3 regions of the Streptomyces sp. NPDC126510 genome follow, and region 1 is predicted to be linked to each of the others. Evidence: riboswitches for the same ligand, from Rfam matches in the RefSeq annotation. Region 1 holds a riboswitch; each other region holds the start of a gene.
The links. A riboswitch is a leader RNA that binds a small molecule or an ion and turns the genes downstream of it on or off. The one in region 1 is predicted to bind cyclic di-AMP.
Positions count from the first base shown of each region.

Region 2: another riboswitch for cyclic di-AMP. It lies ahead of ABTX60_RS31595 (M23 family metallopeptidase); the one in region 1 lies ahead of ABTX60_RS23025 (transglycosylase SLT domain-containing protein).
Region 3: another riboswitch for cyclic di-AMP. It lies ahead of ABTX60_RS09805 (M23 family metallopeptidase); the one in region 1 lies ahead of ABTX60_RS23025 (transglycosylase SLT domain-containing protein).

Region 1 covers NZ_JBEORR010000016.1:1,669-11,487, reverse strand. The annotation lists gene ABTX60_RS23050 (glycoside hydrolase family 26 protein) at 1-1,122, shown strand, start outside; gene ABTX60_RS23045 (polysaccharide deacetylase family protein) at 1,135-1,890, opposite strand; gene ABTX60_RS23040 (glycosyltransferase family 2 protein) at 2,004-3,305, opposite strand; gene ABTX60_RS23035 (GNAT family N-acetyltransferase) at 3,326-4,396, opposite strand; gene ABTX60_RS23030 (HAD family hydrolase) at 4,583-5,431, shown strand; gene ABTX60_RS23025 (transglycosylase SLT domain-containing protein) at 5,395-6,168, opposite strand; cyclic di-AMP (ydaO/yuaA leader) riboswitch at 6,172-6,341, opposite strand; gene ABTX60_RS23020 (polyprenyl synthetase family protein) at 6,851-7,861, shown strand; gene ABTX60_RS23015 (LolA family protein) at 8,106-9,368, shown strand; gene ABTX60_RS23010 (ABC transporter ATP-binding protein) at 9,410-9,819, shown strand, end outside.
Region 2 covers NZ_JBEORR010000027.1:39,735-49,553, reverse strand. The annotation lists gene ABTX60_RS31610 (bifunctional acetate--CoA ligase family protein/GNAT family N-acetyltransferase) at 1-2,598, opposite strand, end outside; gene ABTX60_RS31605 (HPr family phosphocarrier protein) at 2,778-3,059, shown strand; gene ABTX60_RS31600 (GntR family transcriptional regulator) at 3,218-3,913, opposite strand; gene ABTX60_RS31595 (M23 family metallopeptidase) at 4,136-4,924, opposite strand; cyclic di-AMP (ydaO/yuaA leader) riboswitch at 4,937-5,101, opposite strand; gene ABTX60_RS31590 (M16 family metallopeptidase) at 5,294-6,682, opposite strand; gene ABTX60_RS31585 (M16 family metallopeptidase) at 6,679-8,022, opposite strand; gene ABTX60_RS31580 (DNA gyrase/topoisomerase IV subunit A) at 8,367-9,819, shown strand, end outside.
Region 3 covers NZ_JBEORR010000006.1:83,505-93,323, forward strand. The annotation lists gene ABTX60_RS09785 (MFS transporter) at 1-832, shown strand, start outside; gene ABTX60_RS43210 (hypothetical protein) at 1,267-1,452, opposite strand; gene ABTX60_RS09795 (SGNH/GDSL hydrolase family protein) at 1,696-2,514, opposite strand; gene ABTX60_RS09800 (DUF6250 domain-containing protein) at 2,627-3,343, opposite strand; gene ABTX60_RS09805 (M23 family metallopeptidase) at 3,539-4,441, opposite strand; cyclic di-AMP (ydaO/yuaA leader) riboswitch at 4,446-4,600, opposite strand; gene ABTX60_RS09810 (alpha-galactosidase) at 4,917-6,992, opposite strand; gene ABTX60_RS09815 (tyrosine-protein phosphatase) at 7,172-7,969, shown strand; gene ABTX60_RS09820 (DUF6126 family protein) at 7,986-8,105, opposite strand; gene ABTX60_RS09825 (helix-turn-helix domain-containing protein) at 8,102-8,749, opposite strand; gene ABTX60_RS09830 (aspartate aminotransferase family protein) at 8,816-9,819, opposite strand, start outside.

The sequences.
Region 1 (9,819 bases):
GCCACCGGAGGCCGGCACCGCGGGAAGCCGCACGAGGACGATCCGCGCCCGGGCGACCCGGTCGCCGGCCCGTTGACATCGAGCCGGCGCCGACTGCTGATCACGTCCGCCACGGTCGTCAGCGCGGTGCTGGTCGCCGTACTCGCCCTGCGGAACGCCTCCGGACCGCAGGAGCAGGGAGCGGCCGGGGCGCCGGCGGACTGCCGCCCGACAGCCCTTCTGGTGCCGCCCTGCGGCGCCTGGTTCGGGGCGTTCGTACCGCACGAGCGGAACGACCTGCCGGAGAAGGTGCGCGCCTACGAGAAGCGCGTGGGCCGGAAGCTGGACATCGTGTACACGTACCACGACATGTCCCTGCCCTCGGGCACTCGGCGGGAGGGCCGGCTGCTCACCCCGGAGGAACAACGCGTCGGCGAGGACCACCTGCTGCTGCTCTCCTGGGAGAGCAAGTGGTGGGGCGGCACGAAGCGGCAGCAGCCGACCTGGAAGCAGATCGCGTCCGGCGAGCTGGACGACAAGGTCATCGACGTCCAGGCCCGGCGCATCAAGGACTACGGCGAGAAGGTGTTCCTCTCCTTCGACCTGGAGATGGACACCCGCACCCCCGCCAGTGGCACACCCGCCGACTACGTGAAGGCCTACCGGCACATCCACGACCGGTTCCGCGCCCTGGGCGTGGACAACGTGGTGTGGACGTGGATCACCACCGGATACCTCGACCACGCCGACGACATCGAGAAGATGTACCCGGGCGACGACTACGTCGACTGGATCGGCTACAACCAGTACAACTACTACCGCTGCCACGACGCGGACTGGCTGACCTTCGCGCAGACCCAGAAGGCCACGCACGACTGGATCCGGGCGAACATCTCCGACGACAAGCCGCTGATGCTCTCCGAGTTCGGCACCGCTGCGGACGCCAACCGCCCGCAGCGGCAGGCCGAGTGGTACGCGCAGGTGCCCGGGGTGCTGAAGGACCTGGACGGCGTCAAGGCCGCCCTCCAGTGGAACTACCGCGACCCCGGACCGCACTGCGACCTGGCGGTGGCGAACGACCCCGCCTGGAACAGCCTGCGCAAGGCCGTCTCCGACCCCTACCTCAACCAGCCGCTGCGGTAGCCCCCGCCGAGGTCAGCCCGCGAACTCGGGCCCGTGCAGCACCGCACGGGCCCGCCGGTACCAGCGCCACGCGATCGTCTTCGGCCCGTCCCGGTACGGCGCGACCCGCGCGCCGGCCCCGGCGAGCCAGCTCTCGACATCGGCGACGGTATGGGTGCGCCGGACGATGAGCCGGGCGATGCGGTACCGCTCGTCACGGTCGGAGCTGAGCGCGTGCCGCACGGCCGTCGCCGTCTCGTAGCCGGCCCGGGCCGACATGGCCCGTACCCGGGGGCTGTTGTAGCCGTGCGGGTAGGCGAGGTGCCGGATCTCGTGCCCGAGGGCGTCCTCCAGCACGGCCTTGGAGGTGCGCAGTTCGTAGGCCAGACCCTTGGCCGACAGGGTGTCGAGCTGCGCGTGCGTCACGGTGTGGCTGCCGATCTCCATGCCGGAACGTTCCAGCTCCGCCACGCCGGCCAGGCTCATCATCGGCGCGGGCGGCAGCAGACTGCGACCGCCCGGGGCGATGGCGCCGGTGGTCAGGTAGGCGGTGGCGGGCAGCGTCCGTGCGGCCAGGGCCTCGGCGGTGGGTCCCGGCAGGTCGGCGAAGCCGTCGTCGAAGGTGAGCAGCACCGGCCGGGGCGGCAGCGGCGCCCGACCGGCCAGGTGATCGGCGACCGCGCTGATCGTGACGGGCGTACGACCGCTGCGGACGACGGCGTCGAGATGCGCGGCGAACTGCTTCGGCGTGACGGTGAACTCGGCGATCCAGTCCGGCGGATCGTCCATCACGGAGTGGTACAGGAAGACGGGAATGGCGGGAGTTCCTTCGGCATGCGGCGGGCCGATCGGCCCCTCACCCTCCCGCGCACCCCGCTCGGCCCTGCCTCTGCCGTCCGTCCTCATCTCGCCCCCCGAACCGTCTTCTCCCGAGCAGCCGCGCGCAGCGCACGCCGTGCCTTCAGATAGCCGGCCGGCCCGTACAGCATCCCCCTGCGCTGCAGCCGCGACAGCCGCCGCGGCCAGGGGTGCGTGCGGGCGTCGTGGTCGCCCGGCGTGCCGGCGCCGTCCGCCCCGTCCGTCGCGCGTACCGCCGTCAGCGTGCGGGCGTGGGCGAGGCCGCGGGGCAGCCGCGCGAGAAACGCCGGCAGCAGCGCCGGCCGGTTCACGAGCACCGCGGTGAGGTACGCGGTGAGCCCGGCGCCGTAGCCGTACGCCTGGGTCTCCAGGTCCCGCCAGGTCTCCCGGTGGTGGTGCCACACCAGGGCGTACGGCGTGTAGCGCAGCCGGTGTCCCTGGGCCAGGACGCGCACGAAGCCGTAGAGGTCGTCGCCGCCCCGGGCCGCCGTCCCGGCCCCGGTGGCGGGGTCGAAACCGCCGACGGAACGCAGCACCGCCGTGCGGAACGCCATGTTCGCGCCCGAGCCGAACCGCCCGGCCGTGAACGGGAACAGCGGCTCGTCGCCCGGCGGGTGCGCCGGGTCGTACGTCCTTGGAGTGAAGCCTTTCGCGAAGCCGCCGTGGCTCTCCAGCAGCACCTGGGCCGGGGTGGTCAGCCGCGCCGGCAGGATCAGCCCGGTGCTGCACCCGAGCCCCGGGTCGGCGGCGAAGGGCGCGGTCAGCTCGGTCAGCCAGCGCGGGTCGGCGACCACGTCGTCGTCGGTGAAGGCGACCACCTCGCCGCGCACGCGGTCCAGCCCGGCGTTGTGGGCGGCTGCGAGCCCCGGGACGGGCTCACAGACGTACCGCACCCGCTCGGCGTACTTCCGCTCGACCAGCTCCCGCGTCTCGCTCGTGACGGGCGCGTTGTCCACGACGACGATCTCGAACCGCGGATGCTCCTGCGCCAGCAGCGAGTCCAGCGCCCGGGCCAGTTGCCCGGCCCGCTCCCGGGTCGCGACGACGACGCTCGTGAAGGGCGGCTCCCCGGGTTCGCCGAGGCCGGCGGGCCCGCATTCCATCCGGGCCCGTTCCGCCAGCACGGTCTTCGGATCCACCCCCTCCGGCACCTGCCCGAGCAGCGTCCCCACGGGCCGTCCGCCTCTCCTGACCAGCACGAACACCTCTCCGTGCGTCACGGGCGGACTCCCCGGGCCGGGTCTGAGCACCGCCTCGTCACCGTCGAGGTCCAGCTCGGCGACCTGCACCGCCCCGATGTCCAGGAACCGCCGTATCTCCTCCTGCGCACGCACCGAACGGGCCATGCGCCCACCCCCCTCGTGTGTCAGGTACGGCGCAGCCGAGCCGCGCCCTTGAGCGTCCGCGTGGCCAGCGACGCGAGCTGCGGCCTGCCGCGGACGAAGCTGTGCGCGCGGCGTGCCGGTTCGCGGCTCAGCCAGTGCAGCGCCGCGCCCACCCCCGGACGGGTCACCGCGCCCTCGTACACGGGCAGTTCGCCCGTCTTCAGCGCGTCCTTGTACTCGGCCGCGCCCCGCCCCAGGTCGAGCATGGCGACACCGGCGGCGGCCGCCGCCTCGGCCATGCGCAGGTGCAGCACCAGACCCGGCGAGAACTTCGCGAACTCCGGGTCGTAGGCCGGGAACCAGCAGGCCAGCACGGAGGCCGAACGCAGTCCGAAGTGTGCGGCGACGGGCCGCTCACCGGCGTACAGCACGGACAGCGTGCCGCTGCACTCCGGCGCCCGGGTCCGGGCCAGCTGCCCGACGAGCCGCGTGATCCACTCCTGGGCGAACCGGTCCCGGCGGCCGGTCCTGCGGTACTGCGCGGACTTCCACTCCATGAGCGTGCGCAGCGCGGCCGGGTCGCGTTCGTCGAACACGAACCGCAGCTCACCGGCCTGCCGGCCGAGCCTGCGCTCCTTGGCCAGGGTCGTCTTCAGGAACTTCGGCGACTGCGCGCGCAGCACCGACTCGTACGTCTCGTAGCCCTTCTCCACGTCGACGACGTAGGTGGCGTGCTCCTCGGCCGCGTACCGGACGAACAGCCGCTGCTCGGCCTCCAGATTGTCGAAGGCGAAGCTCGACACCGAGCAGGCCTTCAGGAGTTCGCCCGTCTCCACGTCCAGGCCGGGCCGCAGGATCGCGCCCTGCGCGTCCGAGACACCGAGCCCGATCGCCCGGCCCTGTCCCAACGGGCCCCGCTCATAGGGCAGGAAGCCGGACGGCTCCGGACCTTCGTACACCACCGCGATCCGGGCCCCCGGCCTGAACAGGCCGACGGCTTCGGTGAACTCCGGCTCCATGAAAGGGTTGCGCGGTGCGTCCGAGGCGGCGCGCAGCGCACGCCAGCGCTCCCTCTCCCCTTCACCGAGCTCCCCGGGCCCAGCCACACGAATGCGCCCACTGCTCAACCCGACCCCCCGATCAAGTCCCCCCTGGACACTTGGAAGGTACCGCTCTATGCGGCCCCACGGGTAGGTAGCGGAGCATGTTGTTGCCAACTGGTGCAGAGGCCTTCAACCGGGCAATCGGCGTGCGCCGTCCGATGAAACGAAGGGGCGCGCTGTCCGTATTCTCTGATCATGGCCGCACCCATCGCATATTCACTCATCGCCACCGATCTGGACGGGACGCTGCTGCGCGGCGACGACACCCTGTCCGACCGGTCCCTCGCCGCGCTCGCGCGGGTGGCGGACGCCGGTGCCCAGCACCTCGTGGTGACGGGGCGGCCGGCGCCGAGAGTGCGGCCGCTCCTGGACGACCTCGGCTGCACGGGGCTCGCGGTGTGCGGGCAGGGCGCGCAGGTGTACGACGCCGGTGCGGAGCGGCTGCTGTGGTCCATCACCCTGGACCGGGAGCTGGCGGAGACCGCCCTCGGCAAGATCGAGGCCGAGGTGGGGCAGGTCTACGCGGCCGTGGACCAGGACGGGGTGGACGGGCTCACCCTGATCGAGCCGGGCTATCTGATGCCGCATCCGACCCTGCCCGCGGTCCGGGTCGAGCGGCGCGAGCAGCTGTGGGGCGAGCCCATCAGCAAGGTGCTGCTGCGGCACCCCTTCCTGACGGACGACGAGTTGGCGGCGACGGCCCGCTCGGTGGTCGGCTCGCTGGCGACGGTGACGATGTCGGGGCCCGGCACGGTGGAGCTCCAGCCGTGCGGGGTCACCAAGGCGACGGGCCTGGCGCTGGCCGCCGAGCACCTGGGGCTGCGGCCGGCGGACACCATCGCCTTCGGCGACATGCCCAACGACATCCCGATGTTCGACTGGGCCGGTCACGGCGTCGCGATGGCCAACGCCCACCCCGAACTGAAGGCCGTGGCCGACGAGGTCACCCTGTCGAACGAGGACGACGGCATCGCCGTCGTCCTCGAGCGACTGCTGGGCGGGTCGGCTCAGTACGGGCCGTTGACGTTGTCGATCGAGCCGTAGCGGTCGGCCGCGTAGTTGCAGGCCGCCGTGATGTTGGCGACCGGGTCGTACGGGTCGAAGGAGGTGCCGGGCACGTGGTAGGCGGCGAACGTCGGGTCGATCACCTGGAGCAGGCCCTTGGACGGGGTGCCCGCGGCGGCGTTCGAGTCCCAGTTGTTGATCGCCTGGGGGTTGCCGGACGACTCGCGCATGATGTTGCGGTAGATGCCGTCGTAGGAGCCCGGGATGCCCTGCTGCGCCATGATGTCCAGCGACTCGCGGATCCACCCGTCGAGGTTGTCCGCGTAGGTCTTCGCGGACGCCTGGGTGGCCTGGGCGACACCGCCGGCGGGCTTCGCGGCCGGCTTGGCGGGGGCGGACGACTGGGTCGCCGTCTTCTTCGGCGCGACCGACTTGGTGGTCTTCACCTTGAGCTTCAGACCCGGGTGGATCAGCTTCGGGTTGTCGCCGACGGCGGCGCGGTTGTCCTTGTAGAGCTGCTTCCAGCCGCCCCGGACGTCGTACTTGTCCGCGATGCGGGCGAGCGAGTCGCCCTTGGTCACGGTGTACGTGAGGGACTTGGAGGGCTTGGCCGCCTGCGGCACGGACTGTGCGGCGGGGGCGCTCTGGGGTTCGGCGCTCGCGTGCGTGGCTCCGAGGAGCGGAAGGGTGAGTGCGGCTCCACCGGTGCCGACGGCGACGATGCCTCGGGTCAGCGGGTTGGTTCTGGGGCGACGGTGCTTGCCTCGTCCGGCCATGGTGATGTTCCTCTCCGGCGCCTGCGAGGTGAGCTGTCGGGTTCGGGCCGGGAGGTGCCCGGCCGCGTACGGCACCGTGTGCCGTACGCGGCTTCACCCCGAGCCGTGCCGCTGTGCGGACCGGCGACTTACCTGGGTCCCCCGCTCCTGCCACGCGTGAGTGAGTCGGTTATGTGGGGAGTCCGGGCGGCGGCAGGATTAGGCGTCCGCCGGACAGGGCCGGAACGTATGCGAGAGCACATGTCGGGAACAAGCACCTCAGTCACACATTGCGCGGTTGACCTTGGTCGGGGGCGTTTGGGCGGCTTGATCCTTTGCTTGAGCCAAGGCTCAACTGGCTTTCGGGGGAAGGCGGTAGGGGCCGGTGTGGAGTCGGGGCGGAAATGGGGAAGAAGTGATTCAACTCACTGATCACGAGCCTGTGGGGCAATTTCCGCCAAGGGGAATTCATCGACTCATCGCGGCAAATCGTGCATATCTCGCTACCCCTGGGTAAGTCGATAAATATCTGTTCTTATAGGTTGATCGAAAACATAGCGGTCGTGATCGGATACCACCCGGCCTGTAACCACGGGCGCTGGCGGTGATCGAAACGTGACCGGATACGCTGACTCGAGTGAGGGCAGCGACCTATCGACAATCCGCGTAATCACCGGCAGACACAGCAGACAGGAGACCCCTCGTGACCGACGTCGGGCCGTTCGGGCTGAGCGTGCGGGACCAGGCTCTGGAAGCCGACGTCCAGGCCGGATTGACGGCTGTCGAGGAAGGCTTGCTCGAGGCCACCAAGAGTGACGTGCCCTTCATCACGGAGGCCGCCCAGCATCTTGTGCGGGCCGGCGGCAAGCGGTTCCGCCCGCTGCTCGTGATGCTCTCCGCCCGGTTCGGTGACCACCACGCGCCCGGGATCGTGCCGTCGGCCGTCGTCGTGGAGCTGACCCACCTCGCCACGCTCTACCACGACGACGTCATGGACGAGGCCGCCGTGCGCCGCGGTGTCGCGAGTGCGAACACCCGCTGGGGCAACTCCGTCGCGGTCCTCACCGGCGACTTCCTCTTCGCCCGGGCCTCGCACATCCTGGCCGACCTCGGCCCGGAGGCCGTCCGGGTGCAGGCCGAGGCGTTCGAGCGTCTGGTGACCGGCCAGATCCTGGAGACGGCCGGACCGCAGGACGGCCGCGACCCCATCGAGCACTACCTGGACGTGCTGGGCGGCAAGACCGGTTCGCTCATCGCGGTGTCGTGCCGGTTCGGCGCGATGATGTCCGGCGCCGACGAGACCGTCGTGGACGTGCTGACCCAGTACGGCGAGCGGCTCGGCGTCGCCTTCCAGCTCGCGGACGACGTCCTCGACATCGCCTCCGACTCCCACGAGTCCGGCAAGACCCCCGGCACCGACCTGCGCGAGGGCATCCCCACCCTGCCGGTGCTCCGGCTGCGTGAGCGCGCGGCCCGGCTCGGGCTCGCCGAGGACATCGCCCTGTGCGAGCTGCTCGACTCCGACCTCACCGACGACGACCGGCACACCGAGGCCCTTCGCCTGCTGCGCGCCCACCCGGCGCTGGAGCAGGCCCGGCGGGACACCGTCCGCTACGCCCAGGACGCCCGTTCGGCGCTGGCGCCGCTGCCCGAGTGCACCGCGAAGACGGCGCTCCAGGAGCTGTGCGACGCGGTGGTGCACCGGGCCGGCTAGCCCGTCCCTCCCGGCGACCCGGGCCCTACGACCCCTACGGGTCGGGGGAGAAGCCGCCCTCCCGTGTCATACCCCAGCAGTACGCGGAGTTGAGCCCGGGGTCTGACGTATCTCCCTGGCCGATTTGGTCAGATGGTGACCACGGAAAACACCACTCCTCACCTGTTCGGGTGAGAATGGCGGCTCAGGGACGAGTGCGTGGACGACACGGACAGCCGCCGCCGACCATGGAGGTAGGGCACACATGGCACCGTACGCATCCGACGACAGCACGACCGCCGGAGAGGTCGACGAGCAGCGCTCCGGGCGGCGCAAAGCCGCGCGGTACATCGTCCCGGTCACGGTGGTGGGGGTGGCCGCCGCGACGATCGGGCTGGTCCCCGCACTCGCCGACTCCGGTGACCCCGACCTCCCGAAGATCACCGCACAGCAGCTCATCGAGAAGATCGCGAAGTCGGACGTCCAGCAGCTGTCCGGCACGGTGAAGATCAGCACGGACCTCGGCCTGCCGGACCTCGGCGGCCTGGAGTCGGGCCTGATGTCCGGCGCGGCGGGCAACGGCGAGGGCGGCTCCTCCGCCGACCCGTCGGCCAAGCTCACCGAACTGGCCTCCGGCACGCACACCCTGCGCGTCGCCGCCGACGGCCCGGACAAGCAGAAGCTGTCGCTGCTGGAGAACGCCGCCGAGTACAGCGTCATCCACAACGGCAAGGACGTCTGGGGCTACGACAGCAAGTCCAACGAGGTCTACCACGGCACCGCCTCCGAGAGCCCGGAGCGCGGCAAGGACCAGCAGCCGCCGGCCACGCCGAAGGACTTCGCCGAGGAGGCGCTGAAGGCGGTCGACGGCACGACGTCCGTGACCGTGGACGGCACCGCCCAGGTCGCCGGCCGGGATGCCTACAAGCTGGTCGTGAAGCCGAAGCAGTCCGGCTCGACGGTCGGCGCGATCACCGTCGCCGTGGACGCGAAGACCGGCATGCCGCTGAAGTTCACGCTCACCCCGGCGAGCGGCGGCGCGGCCGTCGTCGACGCCGGCTTCACGAAGGTCGGTTTCGCCGCGCCGGCCGCCTCGACGTTCGACTTCACGCCGCCCAAGGGGGCGAAGGTCACCGAGGAGAAGGACGCTGGCAAGGCCGCGGGCGAGGCTCCGCGCAAGGCCCCGGGCAAGCCCTTCGACCTGGGTGAGGCGCCGGGCCACGCCCCGAAGGCCGGGAAGGACTTCGGCCAGGGCCTCGGCGGTCATGACGGCATGAAGACCATCGGCGAGGGCTGGACCGCCATAGCCACCTTCGACACCGGCGGCGAGGGCGTGCCCTCCGGCAAGGCCGGCGGCCAGCTCGGCGGCTTCATCGACTCGCTCGGCGACAAGGTCCACGGCAAGTTCGGCTCGGGCACGGTCTTCTCGACCCGTCTGGTCAACGCCCTCGTCACCGACGACGGCAAGGTCTACGCGGGCCTGGTCACCAAGGACGCGCTCGTGAAGGCGGCCGACGCCGCCAAGTAGGTCCCGTGGGCGTGCGGGACGTCGAGAGAACGAGGAAGCCGATGGGCGAGGTGTCCGCCGGGGAACCGGAGCAGCGGGAGGCGCGGGACGGGGCCGGGGAACCGGAGCACGGGGAAGCGCGGGACGAGCGCGCGGAACCCGCCATCGCCACCCGCGCGCTCACCAAGCGCTACCGCGGCGGACAGCTCGCCGTCGACGGTCTCGACCTGACCGTCCCGGCGGGCAGCGTCTTCGGCTTCCTCGGTCCCAACGGCTCCGGCAAGACCACCACCATCCGCATGCTGATGGGCCTCATCGAGCCCACCTCCGGCACGGCCCGGGTGCTCGGGCAGCCCATGCCCCGGGCCACCCGCGCCGTGCTGCCGCACGTCGGCGCCCTCATCGAGGGCCCGGCCCTCTACGGCTTCCTCTCCGGCCGCGACAACCTCCTCCGCTACGACAGCGCCGACCC
Region 2 (9,819 bases), on a different contig from region 1:
CTCCCGGTCGGTGACCGGGATCAGCCGGTGCGCGGTGTCCCCGAGCAGTTGCGAGGCGGCCCCGGCGAGCCCGAAGGAGAGCACGGCTCCGGCCGCGGGGTCGATGACGGCCCGTACGACGACGTCCACGCCGCGCGGTGCCATCCGCTGCACCACCGGCCGCAGCTCCTCCGGCGCACCGAACAGCTCGGTCAACTCGGCGTAGGACCGGCGCAGTTGGTCCTCGTCCGCGAGGTCGAGGCGGACGCCGCCCAGGTCGGCGCGGTGCCGCAGGTGCGGGGCGGTGGCCTTGAGGGCGACCGGGTAGCCGAGGGTGCGGGCGGCCTCGGCGGCGGCGTCGGGGGTCGGGGCGGGCAGGGCACGGTGGACCTGGACGCCGTAGTGGCCGAGGAGGTCGCAGGTCTCGTCCGTGCCGAGGGTGAGCCCCTGCCCGCGCGCCAGCAGGCCGTCGATCAGCGCGGCGGCGCCCCTCTCGTTGATGTCCTCGTACTCGGGCACCTTGCCGGGGTCGGCGGCGTCGCGTCGCCACTGCGCGTAGGTGACGGCCTGGCCGAGGGCGCGGACGGCGCGCTCCGCGGCGGGGTAGGCGGGGATGAGGTGGGTGTCCTCGGGAGCCTCGGCGGCGGGGGGCTGGGTCGCGGCGGGGGGCTGCGCCGCGGCAGGGGGCTGCGCCGCGGCGCGAGCCGGACCGGGGGCACTTTGCGGTGGATTGTCCACCCCGGCCTGTGGTGCCGTACTCGCCGCCGCCGACAGGGCTTCCGCCAGACCGCCGAGCTCCACGTGGACCACGAGGACCGGCTTGGCCGGGGCCGCCGCCGATGCCGAGCGCAGGGCCTGCGCGAGAGCCGCGTCGCCGACCGAGCCCTCCCCCACCGCCGGTATGGCGGTGACGACGACGGCGTCGCACCGGTCGTCGGCCAGCGCGCGGGACAGGGCCGCGTGGAAGTCGGCCGCGGACGCCGCCGTGGTCAGGTCCTGCGGAGGGTGCGGCCGCAGGCCCTCGGCGAGGCACGCGTCGTAGGTGAGCAGGCCGAGCGACTCGGAGTTGCCGAGGATCGCCACTCTGGGTCCTGCGGGCAGGGGCTGGCGGTCGAGCAGCAGGCCCGCGTCCACCAGCTCGGTGATCGTGTCGACGCGGATGACTCCGGCCTGCCTCAGCAGCGCCGACACCGTCGCGTGCGGGAGCCGGGTCGCCCGTACGGCGTGCCCCTGGGGGGCGGCGCCGTGCCGCGCGCCCTGGACGACGACCAGGGGCTTGGCCGCGGCGGTCCGGCGGGCGAGGCGGGTGAACTTGCGGGGATTGCCGATGGACTCCAGGTACATGAGGACGACGTCGGTGTCGGGGTCCTCGTACCAGTACTGCAGGACATCGTTGCCGGAGACGTCGGCGCGGTTGCCGGAGGAGACGAAGGTGGAGACGCCGGTCACGCCCGTGACGCCGCCGCCGCGCCGGTGCAGCCGGGAGAGCAGGGCGATGCCGATGGCGCCGGACTGGGCGAACAGGCCGATCCGGCCGGGGCGCGGCACCTCGGGGGCGAGGGAGGCGTTGAGCCGTACCCGTGGGGAGGTGTTGATGATGCCGAAGGCGTTCGGGCCGATGATCCGCATGCCGTACGTGCGCGCGTGCCGCACGAGTGCGCGCTGGCGTTCGCGCCCCTCGGGGCCACTCTCGGCGTACCCGGCGGAGACCACGACCAGGCCCTGCACGCCGTGTTCGCCGCACTCGGTGACGACCTCGGGGACGTGCTCGGCCGGGACGGCGACGACGGCGAGGTCCACGGGGCCGTCGATGTCCCGCACCGAGCGGTGGGCGCGCACCCCGTCGAGCTCCTTCTGCTCCTCGGGAAGGGCCTTGTTCACCGCGTAGAGGCGGCCGGTGTACCCGGCGTCCCTGATGTTCCCGAGGACGCTGCGGCCCACGCCGCCCGGTGTGCGGCCGGCGCCGATCACGGCGACCGAGCCGGGGGCGAGCAGCCGCTGCACGGACCGTGCCTCGGCGCGGTGTTCGCGGGCGTACTGCACGGCCAGGGAGCGGTCGGTGGGTTCGAGGTCGAACTCGAGACGGACGACACCGTCCTCGAAGCTGCGCTTCTGGGTGTAGCCGGCGTCCGTGAACACCTTGATCATCTTGGTGTTGGCGGGCAGCACCTCGGCGGCGAAGCGGCGGATGCCGCGCTCGCGGGCGACGGCGCCGATGTGTTCGAGCAGCGCGGAGGCGACCCCGCGGCCCTGGTGGGCGTCCTGCACGAGGAAGGCGACCTCGGCCTCGTCGGCGGGTGCGGACGCGGGCGTTCCGTCCGCGCCGATCCGGTCGTAGCGTACGGTGGCGATGAACTCGCCGCCCACTGTGGCCGCGAGTCCCACCCGGTCCACAAAGTCGTGGTGCGTGAAGCGGTGGACGTCCTTGGCGGACAGGCGAGGGTACGGCGCGAAGAAGCGGTAGTACTTCGACTCGTCGGAGACCTGCTCATAGAAGCTGACCAGGCGATCGGCGTCATCAACGGTGATGGGCCGGATGCGCGCGGTACCCCCGTCGCGCAGCACCACGTCGGCTTCCCAGTGGGCGGGATACTCGTGCCGGTCCGGCGAGGTCTGCATGGGCCCCAGAGTACGGCTAGCGCCTGACAGCGGCGCGAGGCAGTCTGTGGAGGGCGTCAGTCGGGTCGAGGCCGCGATCCGACGGCACCCCGGGAGTGGAACGCGAGGACCGCTCCGGGAGGGCTTCACGATATGGGAAACTGGTCTAGACAACCCTGAAAACCGAAGGGCAGCAACACATGGCTGAGCGCCGCGTCAACGTCGGCTGGGCCGAGGGTCTCCACGCCCGCCCCGCCTCCATCTTCGTCCGAGCCGCCACGGCCGCAGGCGTCCCGGTGACGATTGCCAAGGCTGACGGCAACCCCGTCAACGCGGCCTCCATGCTGGCCGTCCTGGGCCTCGGCGCCCAGGGGGGCGAGGAGATCGTCCTCGCCTCCGACGCCGAGGGCGCGGACGCCGCCCTCGACCGGCTGGCGAAGCTGGTCTCCGAGGGTCTCGAGGAACTGCCCGAGACCGTCTGATGTCCCGAGCGCCCGATGCGGCGCACAGCGAAGGGCTCGTCCGAATTCACCGGGCGGGCCCTTCGCCATTTCCGGGCCATTCCGGGCAGGAATTCCCGTGTCCGGGCAGCAGAAATAGGCCCCCGAGAATTCATCTCTCTTTGTATACGGCTGTCGTGTTAATGCCGCAGGCTCGCCGTGTTTACGGGATGTTGCGAGTTCCTCACACGGTCGGCGCGTTCCTCCGCGGAGCCGAGGCGCAGACGGTGCGCGCCGGTCGCGCGCTCGGTGTGCAGCGCCGTGACCGCCCGGGCGCGCTCGCCGTCCCCGCGCGCCACCGCGTCCACGATCGCTCCGTGCTCCGCCCAGGACTCCACCGGGCTGAGCGGCGCCTGCACGGCGTACATCCACGTGATCTTGTGGCGGAGCTGGGTGAGCATCGAGGTCAGGGCGGGGCTGCCGGAGGCCTGGGCGAGCGTCTCGTGGAACCAGGCGCCGAGGGAGCGCAGGTCGTCGCTGTTGCCGCGACGGGCCCGGTCCTGGCCCAGCCGGACCAGTCCGCGCAGGACCTTCAGATGCGCCTCGGTGCGGCGCTGGGCGGCGCGGGCCGCACCGAGCGGCTCCAGGAGCATCCGCATCTCCAGCAGGTCGCCGGCCTCCTGCTCGGTGGGTTCGGCCACGCACGCGCCCGCGTGCCGGCGGGTCACCACGAAGCCCTCGGCCTCCAGCGTGCGCAGCGCCTCCCGGACGGGCACCCGCGAGACGCCGTAGCGGCGGGCGAGGAGTTCCTCGGTGAGCCGGCTGCCGCGTGCGTGGACACCCGCGACGATGTCGTCCCGGATGGCGGTGCACACCGAGTGCGCGGGAATACGCATGACCGACCTCCGCTTAATCCCCGTGAAACGCCGGCGAGCGGCGCGTGATTCTGTGACTCTATTGCAATGAGCCGGAATTTCCGACGGCAGGCGGGAATCCAGGGATATTTTTTGGACAGCGGGCATCCGGCGGCACCTCACGGGTCATCCGGCGGGCGTCCGGAAAACACCGAAAGCCCCGGCTCGGGGAGCCGGGGCTTCGGAAACGGTGGAGGGTCCGGGTCAGACGCCGACGCCGTGCGAGCGGAGGTAGGCGACCGGGTCGATGTCCGAGCCGTACTCGGGGCTCGTACGCGCCTCGAAGTGCAGGTGCGGGCCGGTGACGTTGCCGGTCGCGCCGGACAGGCCGATCTGCTGACCGGGGGTGACCTTCTGACCCACCGAGACGCCGATGGAGGACAGGTGGCCGTACTGGGTGTACGTCCCGTCGTTCATCTTGATCACGATGTTGTTGCCGTAGGAGCCGCCCCAGCCGGCCTCGACGACCTCGCCCATGCCGACCGCGTGGACGGAGGTGCCGGTGGCGGCGTGGAAGTCCACGCCGGTGTGGCTGCCGGAGGACCACAGGCCGCTGCTGGCCTTGTAGCCGGTGGAGACGTACGAGCCGGAGATCGGGGCCACGTAGGCGTTGAGGCGCTTGCGCTCGGCCTCGCGGGCGGCGCGCTCCTTGACCTCGCGGGCCTTCTCGGCCTCCGCCTTGGCCTTCTCCGCCACCTCGGCGGCCCGCTTGCGGGCGGCCTCCTCGGCCTTCCGCTTGGCGGCGGCCTCTTCGGCGGCCTGCCGCTGCGCGACGGCCTGGGCGTCGATCTGCTGGGCCACGGTGTCACCCATGGTGACGACCGGGGTGAGGCCGGTCTGCTCGGCGCTGGGCTCGGCGGCGAAGGCCGCGGGGGCCGCCACGGTGCCGATCACGCCGGTGGTGGCGAGGGCCGCGACACCCGCCGCGCGGGCGGTACGGCGCTGGATCCTGCTGGGACGACGGTGCTTCCCGGTGGCGCGAGTGAACGCCATGTGGTGGCTGGTCCTTTCCTTCCCTCTCGCCTACCGGGTTAGCTGACGGGTTCGGAGCAGGAAGGTCTCCTACGGACTCCCTCGCGGCACGCGCGGGCGTCCGATTCACCCCAGGGACTGCGATGGGTCCCCGGCTCCCCTGGCTCGCGCCGTACGGGGACTCGGCGATGACTGTCCGGTGCCGCGGGTGCGGCGCACTGCCTGACGAACAGCCCGGACGACGCTAAGCGGCGCCACTTTCAATTCCCAAACGGATCCCAGCTTTTGTAGCGCATCCCACAGGGCAGACAGGCAACTCCCATCCCAATTCGGGCATAAAGGGGCCCTGGTGCCTTCGAAGACATCCAGGGCCCCTCAGCGCGCGTGCCGCTACTCGGCGGCGACGACGCTGACTTCGCCGATGCCGAGGGCCTCGACAGGCGCCTTGATCTGCGCCGCGTCACCGACGAGGACGGTCACCAGCCGGTCCACCGGGAAGGCGCTGACGGCCGCCGCGGTGGCCTCCACCGTGCCGGTCGCGGCGAGCTGCCGGTACAGCGTGGCCTGGTAGTCGTCGGGCAGATGCTGCTCGACCTGGTCGGCCAGCGTGCTCGCGACGGCCGCTGCCGTCTCGTACTTCAGCGGCGCGACGCCGACCAGGTTCTGCACGGCGACGTCCCGCTCGGCGTCGGTCAGCCCCTCAGCGGCGAGGGTACGCAGCACCGTCCAGAGGTCCTCCAGAGCGGGGCCGGTGTTGGGCGTGTCCACGGAGCCGCTGATGGCGAGCATCGCCGCACCCGTTCCGTCGGGGGCGGACCTGAGGACCTGGCCGAACGCCCGTACGCCGTAGGTGTAGCCCTTCTCCTCGCGCAGGACGCGGTCCAGGCGCGAGGTGAGCGTGCCGCCGAGGCAGTACGTGCCGAGCACCTGCGCGGGCCACACGCGGTCGTGCCGGTCCGGGCCGATCCGGCCGATCAGCAGCTGCGTCTGGACCGCGCCCGGGCGGTCCACGATGACGACCCGGCCGGTGTCGTCGGCGGTCACCGGCGGCACGGGCCGCGGCTCGGCCGGGGAGCCCGTCCAGGCGCCCAGCGTGTCCCCGAGCAGGGCGTCGAGGTCGATGCCGGTGAGGTCCCCGACGACCACGGCGGTGGCCGTGGCCGGGCGGACGTGCTTCTCGTAGAAGGCGCGTACGGCCGCGGAGTCGATGGCGGCGACGGTCTCCTCGGTGCCCTGCCGCGGCCGCGACATGCGCGCGTCCGCCGGGAACAGCTCCTTGGAGAGCTCCTTGGCGCCCCGGCGGGACGGGTTGGCCAGCTCGTGCGGGATCTCGTCGAGACGGTTGGCGACCAGCCGCTCGACCTCGCTGTCGGCGAACGCGGGGGCCCTCAGGGCGTCGGCGACCAGTCCCAGTCCCTTGGTGAGCCGGGAGGCCGGCACCTCCAGACTGAGCCGGACGCCGGGGTGGTCGGCGTGCGCGTCGAGGGTGGCGCCCGCGCGCTCCAGCTCGGCGGCGAAGTCCTCGGCGGAGTGCTTGTCGGTGCCCTCGGAGAAGGCCCGGGCCATGATCGTGGCCACACCGTCGAGGCCGGCGGGCTCGGCGTCCAGGGGGGCGTCGAGCAGCACCTCCACAGCGACGACCTGCTGGCCGGGGCGGTGGCAGCGCAGCACCGTGAGGCCGTTGTCGAGCGAGCCGCGCTCGGGGGCCGGGAAGGCCCACGGCTTGGCGTCGCCCGCCTGCGGCCGGGGGTGGAAGTCCATCGTGGCGAGCTCGGTCACCGGGCCGCCTCCTCGTTCTCGTCCTGGTCGGCGGGGGCTTCGGGGGCGGTCGGCTCGTAGACGAGCACCGCGCGGTTGTCGGGCCGCAGGCGGGCCTTGGCGACCTCCTGGACCTCCTCCGGCGTGATCTCCAGCACGCGCTGGACGGCGGTCAGGGCGAGCTGCGGGTCACCGAACAGCACGGCGTACCGGCACAGTTCGTCGGCGCGGCCCGCGACCGTACCGAGCCGGTCCAGCCACTCGCGCTCCAACTGGGCCTGGGCGCGCTCCATCTCCTCGGCCGTGGGGCCCTCCTCGGCGAACCGGGCGAGCTCCTCGTCGATGGCGGTCTCGATGACCGGGACCTCCACGTCACCGGACGTCTTCACGTCCAGCCACCCCAGGGAGGGTGCCCCGGCGAGCCGCAGCAGGCCGAAGCCGGCCGCCACGGCCGTACGGTCGCGGCGCACGAGCCGGTTGTACAGGCGGGAGGACTCGCCGCCGCCGAGGACGGTGAGGGCCAGGTCGGCCGCGTCGCACGCGCGCGTGCCGTCGTGCGGCAGCCGGTAGGCGGCCATCAGGGCACGGGCCGGGACCTCCTCCTCGACGACCTCGCGCAGCTGGTCGCCGATGGTCTCCGGCAGCGAGCCGTCGCGCGGGGCGGGCTTGCCGTCGTGGCCGGGGATGGAACCGAAGTACTTCTCGACCCAGGCGAGGGTCTGCTCCGGGTCGATGTCGCCGACCACGGAGAGCACGGCGTTGTTCGGCGCGTAGTAGGTGCGGAAGAAGGCGCGCGCGTCCTCCAGGGTCGCCGCGTCCAGGTCGGCCATCGAGCCGATCGGGGTGTGGTGGTAGGGGTGGCCCTCCGGGTAGGCGAGGGCGGTCAGCTTCTCGAAGGCGGTGCCGTAGGGGACGTTGTCGTAGCGCTGGCGGCGCTCGTTCTTGACGACGTCGCGCTGGTTCTCCATCGACTCGTCGTCGAGCGCGGCCAGCAGCGAGCCCATGCGGTCGGCCTCCAGCCAGAGGGCGAGCTCCAGCTCGTGGGCGGGCATGGTCTCGAAGTAGTTGGTCCGCTCGAAGCTGGTGGTGCCGTTCAGCGAGCCGCCGGCACCCTGGACGAGCTCGAAATGACCGTTGCCCTTGACCTGCGCGGAACCCTGGAACATCAGGTGCTCGAAAAGGTGAGCCAGGCCGGTACGCCCCTTGACTTCGTGGCGTGAGCCGACGTCGTACCAGAGGCACACCGCCGCGACCGGGGTCAGGTGGTCCTCGGAGAGCACCACGCGCAGGCCGTTGGCCAGGCGGTGCTCGGTCGCTGTCAGGCCCCCGGAGCCTGCCTGGGCTGTGGCCGTGTGACCCATGGGCATGTACATCCCTTCACTCGCGAGCGGTTGTTGAGACCGCGTGTTCCTGCCGGTCCTGCCACTGTATGCAAGCGTGCGGAGCCCTGGTGAAGTTCCCGGCGGCGACCTGGGACCGAGAGCGCGGGATGCGGCCCGGACCGGGCCCTGGTCCCGGTTGTCAGTGCGGCGGTCCACAATGGTCGGCGTCAGATCCGGATCGCAGCAGCATGAGCGAGCCGCAGGGGCGGTCGGTGACGAGAGGGCGAGCGCGCGCAGGCCCGCAGGGCTGAGTACGGTCGGTGTCTCGTCAGCGCACGAACGCCTTGTAGGCGAGCGACCAGTAACAGGAGGAGCCGGCAGCGATGGCCCGCCGCAGCACGAAGACCCCGCCGCCCGACGACTCGTACGAGGAGCGGATCCTCGACATCGACGTCGTCGACGAGATGCAGGGCTCCTTCCTCGAGTACGCGTACTCGGTCATCTACTCCCGCGCCCTGCCGGACGCACGCGACGGCCTCAAGCCGGTGCACCGCCGCATCGTCTACCAGATGAGCGAGATGGGCCTGCGCCCCGAGCGCGGGTACGTCAAGTGCGCCCGGGTCGTCGGCGAGGTGATGGGCAAGCTGCACCCGCACGGCGACGCGTCGATCTACGACGCCCTCGTGCGCATGGCCCAGCCCTTCTCGATGCGGGTCCCCCTGGTCGACGGCCACGGCAACTTCGGTTCCCTGGGCAACGACGACCCGCCGGCCGCCATGCGGTACACCGAGTGCCGGATGGCCGAGGCCACGAGCCTGATGACGGAGTCCATCGACGAGGACACCGTCGACTTCAACCCCAACTACGACGGCCAGGAGCGGGAACCGGTGGCCCTGCCCGCCGCCTTCCCGAACCTCCTGGTCAACGGCGCCTCGGGCATCGCGGTCGGCATGGCCACGAACATGGCGCCGCACAACCTGCGCGAGGTCATCGCCGCCGCCCGCCATCTGATCCGGCACCCCAACGCGGATCTCGACGCCCTGATGAAGCACGTCCCGGGCCCCGACCTGCCCACGGGCGGCCGCATCGTCGGCCTGTCCGGCATCCGGGACGCCTACGAGTCCGGCCGCGGCAGCTTCAAGATCCGGGCGACGGTGTCGGTGGAGCCCGTGACGGCCCGCCGCAAGGGCCTCGTCGTCACGGAGCTGCCCTTCACGGTCGGCCCCGAGAAGGTCATCGCCAAGATCAAGGACCTGGTCGGTTCGAAGAAGATCCAGGGCATCGCCGACGTCAAGGACCTCACCGACCGTGCGCACGGCCTGCGCCTGGTCATCGAGATCAAGAACGGCTTCGTGCCGGAGGCCGTCCTGGAGCAGCTCTACAAGCTGACGCCGATGGAGGAGTCCTTCGGCATCAACAACGTGGCCCTGGTCGACGGCCAGCCGCTCACGCTGGGCCTCAAGGAGCTCCTGGAGGTCTACCTCGACCACCGCTTCAACGTCGTACGGCGGCGCTCGGAGTTCCGCCGCGGCAAGAAGCGCGACCGGCTGCACCTGGTGGAGGGCCTGCTGACGGCCCTGCTGGACATCGACGAGGTCATCCGCCTGATCCGCTCCAGCGAGAACTCCGCGCAGGCCAAGCAGCGCCTGATGGAGCAGTTCTCGCTGAGCGAGGTGCAGACGCAGTACATCCTGGACACGCCGCTGCGCCGTCTGACCAGGTACGACCGCATCGAGCTGGAGACGGAGAAGGACCGGCTCACCGCGGAGATCGAGGAGCTGACCCGGATCCTCGACTCGGACGCGGAGCTGCGCAAGCTCGTCTCCTCGGAACTGG
Region 3 (9,819 bases), on a different contig from region 1:
GCACGCGGCCGCCCAAGGCCTGACAGTCACCGCCGTGGCCACCGTGCTCGCGGGCATTGCCGTGCTGGCGTGGTTCGGTCTACGGCAGCGGCGACTGGAGCACCCGCTCATCGACTTCTCGCTCTTCCGCGACCGGGTCTTCACCGTCGCCGTCATCACCGGTCTGCTGCCGCTCGCAGCATGGTCGGCTGCCGCGTACCTGTCCGGGATCTACCTGCAGTCCGTCCTCGACGTCCCCGTCTTGCAGGCCGCGCTCTGGGCGCTGCCTGGAGCCGTCGTACTCACCACCACCTGCATCGTGACCCCGCTGGTCGTCGACCGCGTCGGCAAGCGCGCCGCGCTGCTCGTGTGCCACTTCTCCATCGCCGCCGGCTTGCTCCTGCTGCTGCCCACCACCATCACAGGCGGAATCGGCTGGTACGTCGCATCCACCGCGGTCGCGGGCCTCGGCTATGGCATTTCCTTCGCTGTCGTCGCCGACACCGCCGTTGCCGCAGTCCCTCCCGAGCGCGCCGGATCCGCAGGCGCGATCGCGGAGACCAGCAACGAGATCGGCAATGCTCTCGGTATCGCGTTGCTCGGTTCGCTGGCAGCTCTGCTGTTCCGCCTCCAAGGCCCCGACCTCGCCCCCACCCTCGACGAGACACTCCAGCTGCCTGAGCTGACAGCAGTGATCGTGACCGACGCCAAGTCCGCCTTCCTCACTGGACTGCACGTCGCCGCGGCGGCAGCCGGCGTCCTGCATCTCGTCCTCGGACTCGTCGCGCTCCGCTGGCTGCGCCGCCCGGCCGAAGTCACCGCGGCTGAGAATGAGACGGCCGAGACCCGATGATCCACGCCAACGCACCTCTCTCAGCCGAACCTGGCGACGCGAGCACAAGTGGTCCGCCCAGGGTTGCGGGTCCACGGCCGCGACGGCGAGCAGGCCAGAGCCGCTGGTCGGGACCTCATCTCGACCGGCGTGATCTCTGGGCCGGCGGCCGTGATGGCGATGGTGGAGCGCCTGGTGCCGGACGGGTCGTGGGAGCTGTTTCAGCCGGTGGTGCCGACCGCTCCGCCGCGGCCCCGGGGTGGCTGGCCAGGAGTCGAGTCCTCGCAGCGACTGGGGGGGCCGCCATTGGGACCGTGGAGCGGACGGTGGCCTGGCCGGCCGGGTGCCGCCGCCTTCACCGTCGCCGTGAGCGCAAAGCCGAACACTTCCTCGCCTGCGCCGGGATAACCGCGATTCCGAATCTGCTACCGCCGGCTCCCGGCCGGAAACCGTGCTCAGGTGTCGGCACCTCGGGCCGTTACCGGCCGGCGGTCGATGACCTCCCGGTCTCGGACAACCAGCAGCTCATCGGCGAGATTCGCAGGCGTGCAGATGTGATCGGGGACGACAGCGACCACCGCCCCAAGGCGTGGCCCCTTCACGCCTTCCGGACCCGTCATGGAACACGATGAGGTGATCATGGCAGGTCGGCGAACCAGGGCCACAGCGCCATCACCCCGTCCATACGAACCAATCGAGACGGCCTCTTAGACGGTGTCCTTCGGATCACGCCGGGGCCAGGGGGCTCACCGACCCCACCCAGCACCGTCACGCCGCGTCGCGCCGGGCCGAGCGGGAGGACCCGCTCTCGAAGCCGCAACTCCTGTGCGTGCGGGCCGCGTCGGTGTCGCGACCGGCGCGACCCGCACGTGCAGGAGCCGCCTTCACGCCACCGAGGCGATCCGCATCCTGATGTCGTCCGGCGACAGCGCCCCCTTGGCCGTCACATGGTCGCCCGAGGACTCCCCGCGCAGCCGGCGCCCGATCCACGGCACCAGGAACTCACGCGCCCAGGCGACGTTGTCACGCCGCACGTCGAGCACGCCGCGCGGGGGCAACGGAGGCCACGCCTGCTCGGGGTCGGCCGGCACGTCGAGGCCGAGCACCTGCCCCGCGCGGAGCGCCACGCGGGTGTGCCCCTCGGGCGACAGGTGCAGCCGGTCGGCGTCCCACGCCCGGCGGTCCTGCACACTGCGCAGGGACCACAGGTCGAGCACCGGGCAGCCGTACCGGTCGGCGATGGCCCGGACGTGTCCGTTGTACGTGGCGATCTTGCCGCGCAGATGCTTGAGCACGGGCACGCCACGGGTGTCGAAACCGGTCGTCACCATCACCGTGCCGGACACGGCGGTGAGTTGGGCCAGCGCCCGCTCGAAGCGCTCGGCCACCTCGTCCGGGTCGGTGCCGGGCCGGATGATGTCGTTGCCCCCGGCGCAGAACGAGACGAGGTCCGGGGCCATGCCGACGGCCCGCGGAACCTGGTCCGCCACGATCTGGTCGAGGAGCTTTCCGCGTACGGCGAGATTGGTGTACTGGAAGTCGCCCTCGGGCCTGCGGTCGGCGAGCAGAACGGCGAACCGATCGGCCCAGCCGACGAACGCCCCGCCGGGGCCGGGGTCGCCGACGCCCTCGGTGAAGCTGTCCCCCACCGCCACGTACGACCCGATCTCTGCTTTGCTGTCACTCTTCGAATCGTCTGCCACAGCAGCCCATGATTCACCTTCGAATGTGACCTACGCGACCGTAGGGAAGGGTTGACGGGCGGTGAGATAACCCACTCCTAAAGTGTTCGCCAACTCCGGAATACCCCGCTTGTCAGGGATGTTTCGGGGTGAGTCGCCAGACCCGGAACCCAGTGATCCGGAAGTGGCTCCAGACGGTCCGGAAGGCGAAATGGCCGCCCGTGTAGGGCTGCGGATCGCTGTAGTCGAAGACGAGCCGGCCGTTGTTCCACCATCGGACCGTGGAGCCGTCGGAGACGATCCGCACCCGGTTCGGCTCGCCCGGCACCAGCAGCGGCTGGGTGTAGTCGAAGACCAGGGGCCGGACGCCGGGTTCGCCGACGTAGCGGCGCAGCCGGGTCGTGGTGTTGTAGTTGGCCCCGTAGCCGGCGTAGTAGGTCGTGAGGTGGTCGTACTCGTCGAGGGCTCCGCCGCGTGGTGTCGCGAAGAGGTCGCGCGGGGAGCGGACGTCGGTCGCGTTCCAGAAGTTGTTGAGGTCCGAGACCCGGTCGTTGGCCCCGCCCTCGGAGACGGGGGTGGCGGTGTACTCGAGTACGTAGGGCCCTTCGAGCCGCTTCCTGAACCACACGGTCGCACCGCTGGGTACGTCGATCTCCAGTGTGCCGTGTGCGGCGGTGACGGTGCCGCCGCCCTGGAGTTCGGTCGCCCACTGCCCGAGGCCGTGGCAGAAGTCGTCGTGTGCGATGAGACGGCGGTGCGGGGACGCGGCGTGCGCGGCGGCTGTGGGGGCGAGGGCCGTCAGGGCGGCTCCGGCGGCCAGGGCTCCGAACGCTCTGCGGGTGGTCGGCACGGTGACACCACTCCTCGGGATCCGCCGGGAAGGCTCTGGAAAGCGCTTGCACTCCGGCCGTGATCACTCTGTCCCAACTGCCGCCGCCTGTCGATCCCTTGGGACGAGCGCCGGTATCCGCACACACCGAAGGCCGGACCCGGGGATCGGGGTCCGGCCTTCGGCCGCCTGTCAGGCAGGTGGTCGTGCGGCGGGTCAGCCGACGGAGACGCCGTGCGAGCGCAGGAAGGCGACCGGGTCCACGTCCGAGCCGTAGTCCGGCGTGGTGCGGATCTCGAAGTGCAGGTGCGGTCCGGTCACGTTGCCGGTCGCGCCCGACAGACCGACCTGCTGCCCGGCGGTCACGGTCTGGCCGGCCGAGACGGAGAGCTGGGACAGGTGGGCGTACTGGGCGTAGTAGCCGTCGGCGAGCTTGATGACGACCTGGTTGCCGTACGCGCCGCCCCACCCGGCGGAGACGACCGTGCCCGCGCCGACGGCCTTGAGGGAGGTGCCGGTCGGGACGACGAAGTCGACACCGGTGTGGTAGCCGCTCGACCACATGCTGCCGGACATGTGGTACGGGGTGCCGATGGTGGCACCGGTCACCGGGAGGGTGAAACCGCTGGAGTTGCTCTCGGCGGCGGCCGGCTTCGCGGCGGTCTCCGCCTTCGGGGCCGCATCGGCGGCGGACGGCTTCGGGGCCGAGGCCTTCGGCGCGGAGGGAGCCGAGGCCTTCGGAGCGCTCGCCGCCTTCTTGCCGATCGACAGCTTCAGGCCCGGGTGGATCAGCGACGGGTCGGAGCCGACGGCGTCACGGTTGTCCGCGTAGAGCTTCTTCCAGCCGCCGCTGACGTGCTGCTCGCCGGCGATCTTCGCGAGGTAGTCGCCTGCCTTCACGGTGTACGTGTGGGCGCCATTGGTCTTTTCGGCGGCCTTTTCCCCGGCGGCCGGAGCGGACTGGACGGCCTTTTCCGGAGCCGACTGCGGGGTGGCGGCGTGAGCGCCGGTGGCCCCCATGAGCGGCAGGGCGAGGGCGGCCCCGCCGGTTCCGGCGACGGCGATGGAGCGGGTGAAACGCTGGGTCTTGGGACGGCGGTGCTTACCCTTCGCGGGCATGGCGAATTCCTCTCCGTCGCCTGCGAGGTGAGCTGTCGGGTGCGGGCTGGAGATGCCCGGCCGCGCCGGGGCGCGGCTGAACCCCAAGCCGTTCCGGGAACCGGAACAGGCGTCTTACCTGTGGGTCCCCCGCTCCTGCCGTGCTTCGGGTCAGTGTGTGCGGGCTCCGGGCGGCGGCAGGATTAGGCGTCCGTCCGGATTGGTGTGGAACGTAAGCGACCACGACGCAATAGGACAAGCTTGCGGTTGCCCGTGACGGTGTTTTTCTTGACGCGTCGCCACATTCGCCGTCACGGAGCGTGGATTACCGATCTCCCGCATTGCTCGACAGCCCTGGTTTTTGCGGGGATTACGTGAACATGGCGACAGCACATCGTCACGAATATGACGATGGTCACGCACCCCGACCTCATCTCCTTTACGATCGGGGCACGTTATCCCTAAGCCGCCAATTCTCTCCATTCGGACAGAATGGCTACTTCCGCTTAAGGTGGACGATCACGGCGTCCAGATCCCCGCGCAAGCCGACCCGCAGTCCGTGATGAAGCAGGACGGCCCCTCGGTGAACTTCGCCCGTTTCACGGCATTCATACGATTCTGCCGGATCGAGGCCGCGCAGCCGGAGCGCTGGAACGGGCTCTCCGTAGCGCTGCGCCTGGAGCCAGGCGAAGACGACGGTCTCCTCGCCGAGGACGTACTGCACGGCGCTCAGCCCACCCTCCGGAGCCCGCAGCCGGTATTGGTCGCCGCGCTGCACCACGGGCCGGATCTCCTTGTAGAGCCTCACCCACTCCGCCGCCTCGGCGAGCTCCTCCGGCGTCCACTTCGTGAGGTCGCCGCCGACCCCGAGCACCCCGGCCATGGCGCTGACGAACCGGAACCGCAGCGAGCTGGCCCGGTGGTTGAGCATGGCGTTGGGGCTGTCGGTGACCCAGGCGGCCATGACCCGCGCCGGGTGGATCTGACTGAAGCCGTGCTGGATGGCGAGCCGGTCGAGGGGGTCGGTGTTGTCGGAGGTCCACACCTGGTCCGTGCGGCTCAGCACACCGAGGTCGATCCGTCCGCCGCCGCCCGAGCAGGACTCGAAGGCCACCCCCGGGTGGGCGGCCCGCAGCCGGTCCAGCAGGGCGTACAGGCCGTGCACGTGGTCGATCCACAGCCGCTGCGGGTAGGCGTCGTCGGGCCAGCCGGCGTCGGTGAAGCAGCGGTTGAAGTCCCATTTCACGTAGTCGATCGGCGCGCCGGAGAGGAGCCCGTCGAGCTGCTCCCACAGGTACTCCCGGACGTCCTCGCGGGCGAGGTTGAGGACGAGCTGATTACGGAATTCCGTCCGCTTTCGTCCTGGTTGGTACTGCGCCCAGTCGGGGTGCGCGCGGTACAGGTCGCTGTCCGGGTTGACCATTTCGGGCTCGACCCAGATCCCGAACTGCATCCCGAGGCCGTGCACATGGTCCGCGAGCGGCTTGAGCCCGCCCGGGAAGCGGTCGGGGTTCGGGGTCCAGTCGCCGAGCCCGGCCCGGTCGCTGGTGCGCGCCCCGAACCAGCCGTCGTCGACCACGAACAGCTCGACGCCCATGGCGGCGGCCCGCTCGGCGAGCTCCCGCTGCTGCTCCTCGGAGATGTCGAACTCGGTGGCCTCCCAGGAGTTGAACAGCACGGGCCGGTCCCGATCGGCGTCCGGGATCACGTACGCCCGCTGGTAGGCATGCCAGGCGCGGCTCGCCCCGCCGAAGCCGCCGTCGCTGAAGAGCCCGGCGAAGACGGGCGTCGTGTACGACTCCCCCGTGCCGAGCATCAGCAGGCCGGAGTCGTCGTGGCCGGCGCCGCCGGTGATCTGCACGCGCGCGTCCGGGAGCTGGGCCACGGCGATGCGCCAGGACCCGGACCAGCCCAGGGCGCAGCTGTAGACCTCGCCGCGCTCCTCGGTGGCGTCGGTGTCGAGGGCGACCCACGGCAGGTGCTGGTGGGAGGTGTGGCCGCGACGGCTGCCGATGACCTTCTCGCCGTGGGTGAGGCCGGTGCGGGTCAGCCGCGACTCCGCGCCCCAGCGCCCGTGCAGCTGCGACAGGCGCCAGGTGTCACGGTCGGGCAGGGTCCAGGTGGCGGAGTCGGCGCGCAGCAGCTCGACGGCCGGCCCCTGGTTGTCCAGGGTCACCCAGCGTTCGACGACATCCGCCGTGGGGCGCATCCGGTAGTGCAGGGTGACGGCCAGATCGCCGTCGCGGAACCGGAGCCGCAACTCGCCGTCCTCGGCGTCGTGCCCCTCGTAGGCCCACTCGGTGCCGCGCCGCCCGGCGGTGCGGACGGACAGGGCGGGGCGGACGAAGCGGGGGCCGCCTTCGACCGGGTACTCCTCGCGCCCGTCGAGCGGGGACTCGAAGGGCCAGTAGTCCGGCAGCGGCCGGACGGCGAGCGCCTCGGCGTCGGCCAGGCCGATACGAGGGCCCCAGTGCAGGTGCAGCAGCTCGTCCCGGTCGGTGACATGGACGGCATAGCTGCTGGCCGGGCCGGAGAGCACCCAGGTACGACCGTCTTCGGAGATGTCCAGCATCGTGCCCTCACATATTCGAACAAGCCCGACCAGGTGCGACCAGGCGGCAACATCATCGGGCGAGGTGGGGGTTCCGGGCAACGCCTGTGGACAACTCATTGCCCCAGGCAGGCATGTCGTATCGTCGGAAGACGCCCGTCGACGAGCCGCGCCGGCGGCGCCGAAGGGGAGGAGCCCTCGTGACACAGCAGGTCCCGTCGACCGAGCCCGAGCTGGCCGGAGTGCGCAACTTCCGTGACGTGGGCGGGCTGCCGACCGTGGACGGGCGGCGGGTGCGCCAGGGCGTGCTGTTCCGCAGTGGCCACCTCGCCCACGCGACCGGGGAGGACGCCGCCTTCCTGACCGGTCTGGGCCTGCACACGGTCTTCGACTTCCGCAACGCGGCCGACCAGAAGCTCGAGGGGCCGGACGTCGAGCTGCCCGGTGTGCGCAATGTGAACCTGCCGCTGAGCGACCCCGCCGACGGCGCCGAGTTCTGGAAGATGGTCCGCGACGGCGACCTGGACCAGCTGCGCGAGATCCTCTCGGACGGCAAGGGCGCGGGCCGCATGATCGCCTCGTACCGCACGATCATCAAGCACCGCACCGACGAGCACTCCCGGGTGCTGCACGCGCTCGCCGAGGACAGCGTCCCCGCGCTGATGCACTGCGCGGCGGGCAAGGACCGCGCCGGGCTGTCCGTCGCGGTGACGCTGCTCGCCGTGGGCGTCGAGCGTGAGGCGATCGTCGAGGACTACCTGAAGTCGAACGCCAAGCACCGCCGCTACAAGGTGCACCGCTCCAGCTCCGCCGCCTCGGCCTACTCCCCCGAGGTCATGGAGCTGCTCAGCCCCCTCTTCGACGCGCGCGCCGAGTACCTGACGGCGGCCTTCGACACCATCGAGGAGACGTGGGGCGGCGTCGACACCTACCTGGAGAAGGGGCTGGGGCTGTACGCGGAGACCCGGGAGCGGCTACGCGAGCGGCTTCTCGACTGAGGAACGGGAGCGGGGGCTACTTCGCCCCCACCTCGAACAGCAGGTACACGAAGGCGGCGAAGAAGTGGCCGGCGATGAGGTAGATGAACAACCTCACCCACAGGGCCCGGGGGAACTTCTCCTCCATGTTGCTCATGACGCGTCTCCGGGGGTGGGGCCCAGGCACAGGGCGGCCGTGGGGCTCTGCAGCAGGGTGTGGACGAAGAGCAGGTCGACGCCGTCGTGGTCCTCGGCGGCGATCCGGTGCGGGGTGAGCGAGTCGAAGTGGGCGCTGTCGCCGGCCGCCAGCCGGTGCGTGGTGTCCCCGAGCCGCAGACGCAGTCGGCCGCGCAGCACGTGGAGCCATTCCTCGCCGGGGTGGACGCGCACGATGTCGCCCTGGGAGCCGTGGGGGACGTGGACGCGCAGGGCCTGCATCCCGCGGCCGGGGGCACCGGCCTGCCAGTAGGTCCAGCCGCCCGCCGCGGTGGGTTCCATGTCGGCCGCGCGGATGACGGCGTCCCGGTCGGCGACCGTCTCACCGAGCAGCTCGGAGACGGTCGTACCGTAGATGCGGGCCAGTGCGAGCAGCATCGGCAGTGAAGGCTGGCGCTGTCCGGTCTCCAGCCGGGAGAGGTGGGCGGGCGACAGCCCGGCGGCGCGGGCCGCGGCCTCCAGCGTCAGGGAGGCCTGGCGCCGCAGGGCCCGCAGCTGGGGCGCCACCACGGCGGGCAGCGCACCTGCGGCCTGGTCGGCCGGCGAGTCGGCCCCGGGGGGCCGCTCGGTCTCGGAGGAGCTCATGCCTCCATTCAGCCGGAGTCTTGCCTCAGCGGCAAATTTCTTGCCTCACAGGCAAAAGCAGCGGATTCACCGGTTGGCCACCGCCTGCTTGACGAGTGTCTTGCCGAAGTCCCACACCAGCCCGCCGTTGTGCGCGTCGTCCATCACGGCCGTGAAGGCGTCGACGAAGCGGTCCACCTCACGCTCGCCGATGATCAGCGGCGGGATCAGCTTGATCACCTCCATGTGGTCGCCGGAGACCTGCGTGAGGATCCGGTGTTTCTGCAGCAGCGGTACGACGACCATCTGCGCGAACAGTCCCTTGCGCGCCGCCTGGAGCATGGTCCAGCGGCTGCGCAGCTTCAGCGACTGCGGCCGGCCGAACTCGATGCCGATCATCAGCCCCCTGCCGCGGACCTCGGCGAGCATCTCGTACTGGTCGGTGAGCGCGGCCAGCCGGGACCGCAGCCGGTCCCCGGTGGCCCGGACGCCCGCGACGATCTGCTCGTTCTCCATCACCGACAGCACCGCGAGACCCGCCGCCATGGCCTGCGCGTTGGACCCGAAGCTCGCCGAGTGGACCAGCACCCGGTCCATCGACGAGTAGACCTTCTTGAAGATCCAGTCCTTGCCGATCGTGGCGCCGACCGGCACATAGCCACCGGAGAGTGCCTTGGCCACGCACACCAGGTCGGGCTCCACGCCGTCCTCGTGCTGGTAGGCGTAGAAGTCGCCGGTGCGGCCGAGGCCCGTCTGCACCTCGTCGGCGATGAGCAGCGCCTTGTGCCGGTGCAGCAGCTCCTGCGCGGCCCGCAGCCACCCGGGCGGACCTGTGAGGACGCCCTTGCCCTGGACCGGCTCGACGATCAGTGCGGCGACGTCGCCCTTCCGCAGCTCCCTCTCCAGTGCGTCGAGGTCGCCGAGCGGGACGGCCGTGTCGGGCAGCAACGGGGCGAAGCCGTCGCGGAAACCGGATTCTCCGTTGACGGACAGGGAGCCGGTGGTCAGTCCGTGGAAGGCGTGCGCGCAGTACAGGATCCTCGGCCTGCCGGTGACGAACCGGGCGAACTTCAACGCGCCCTCGACGGCCT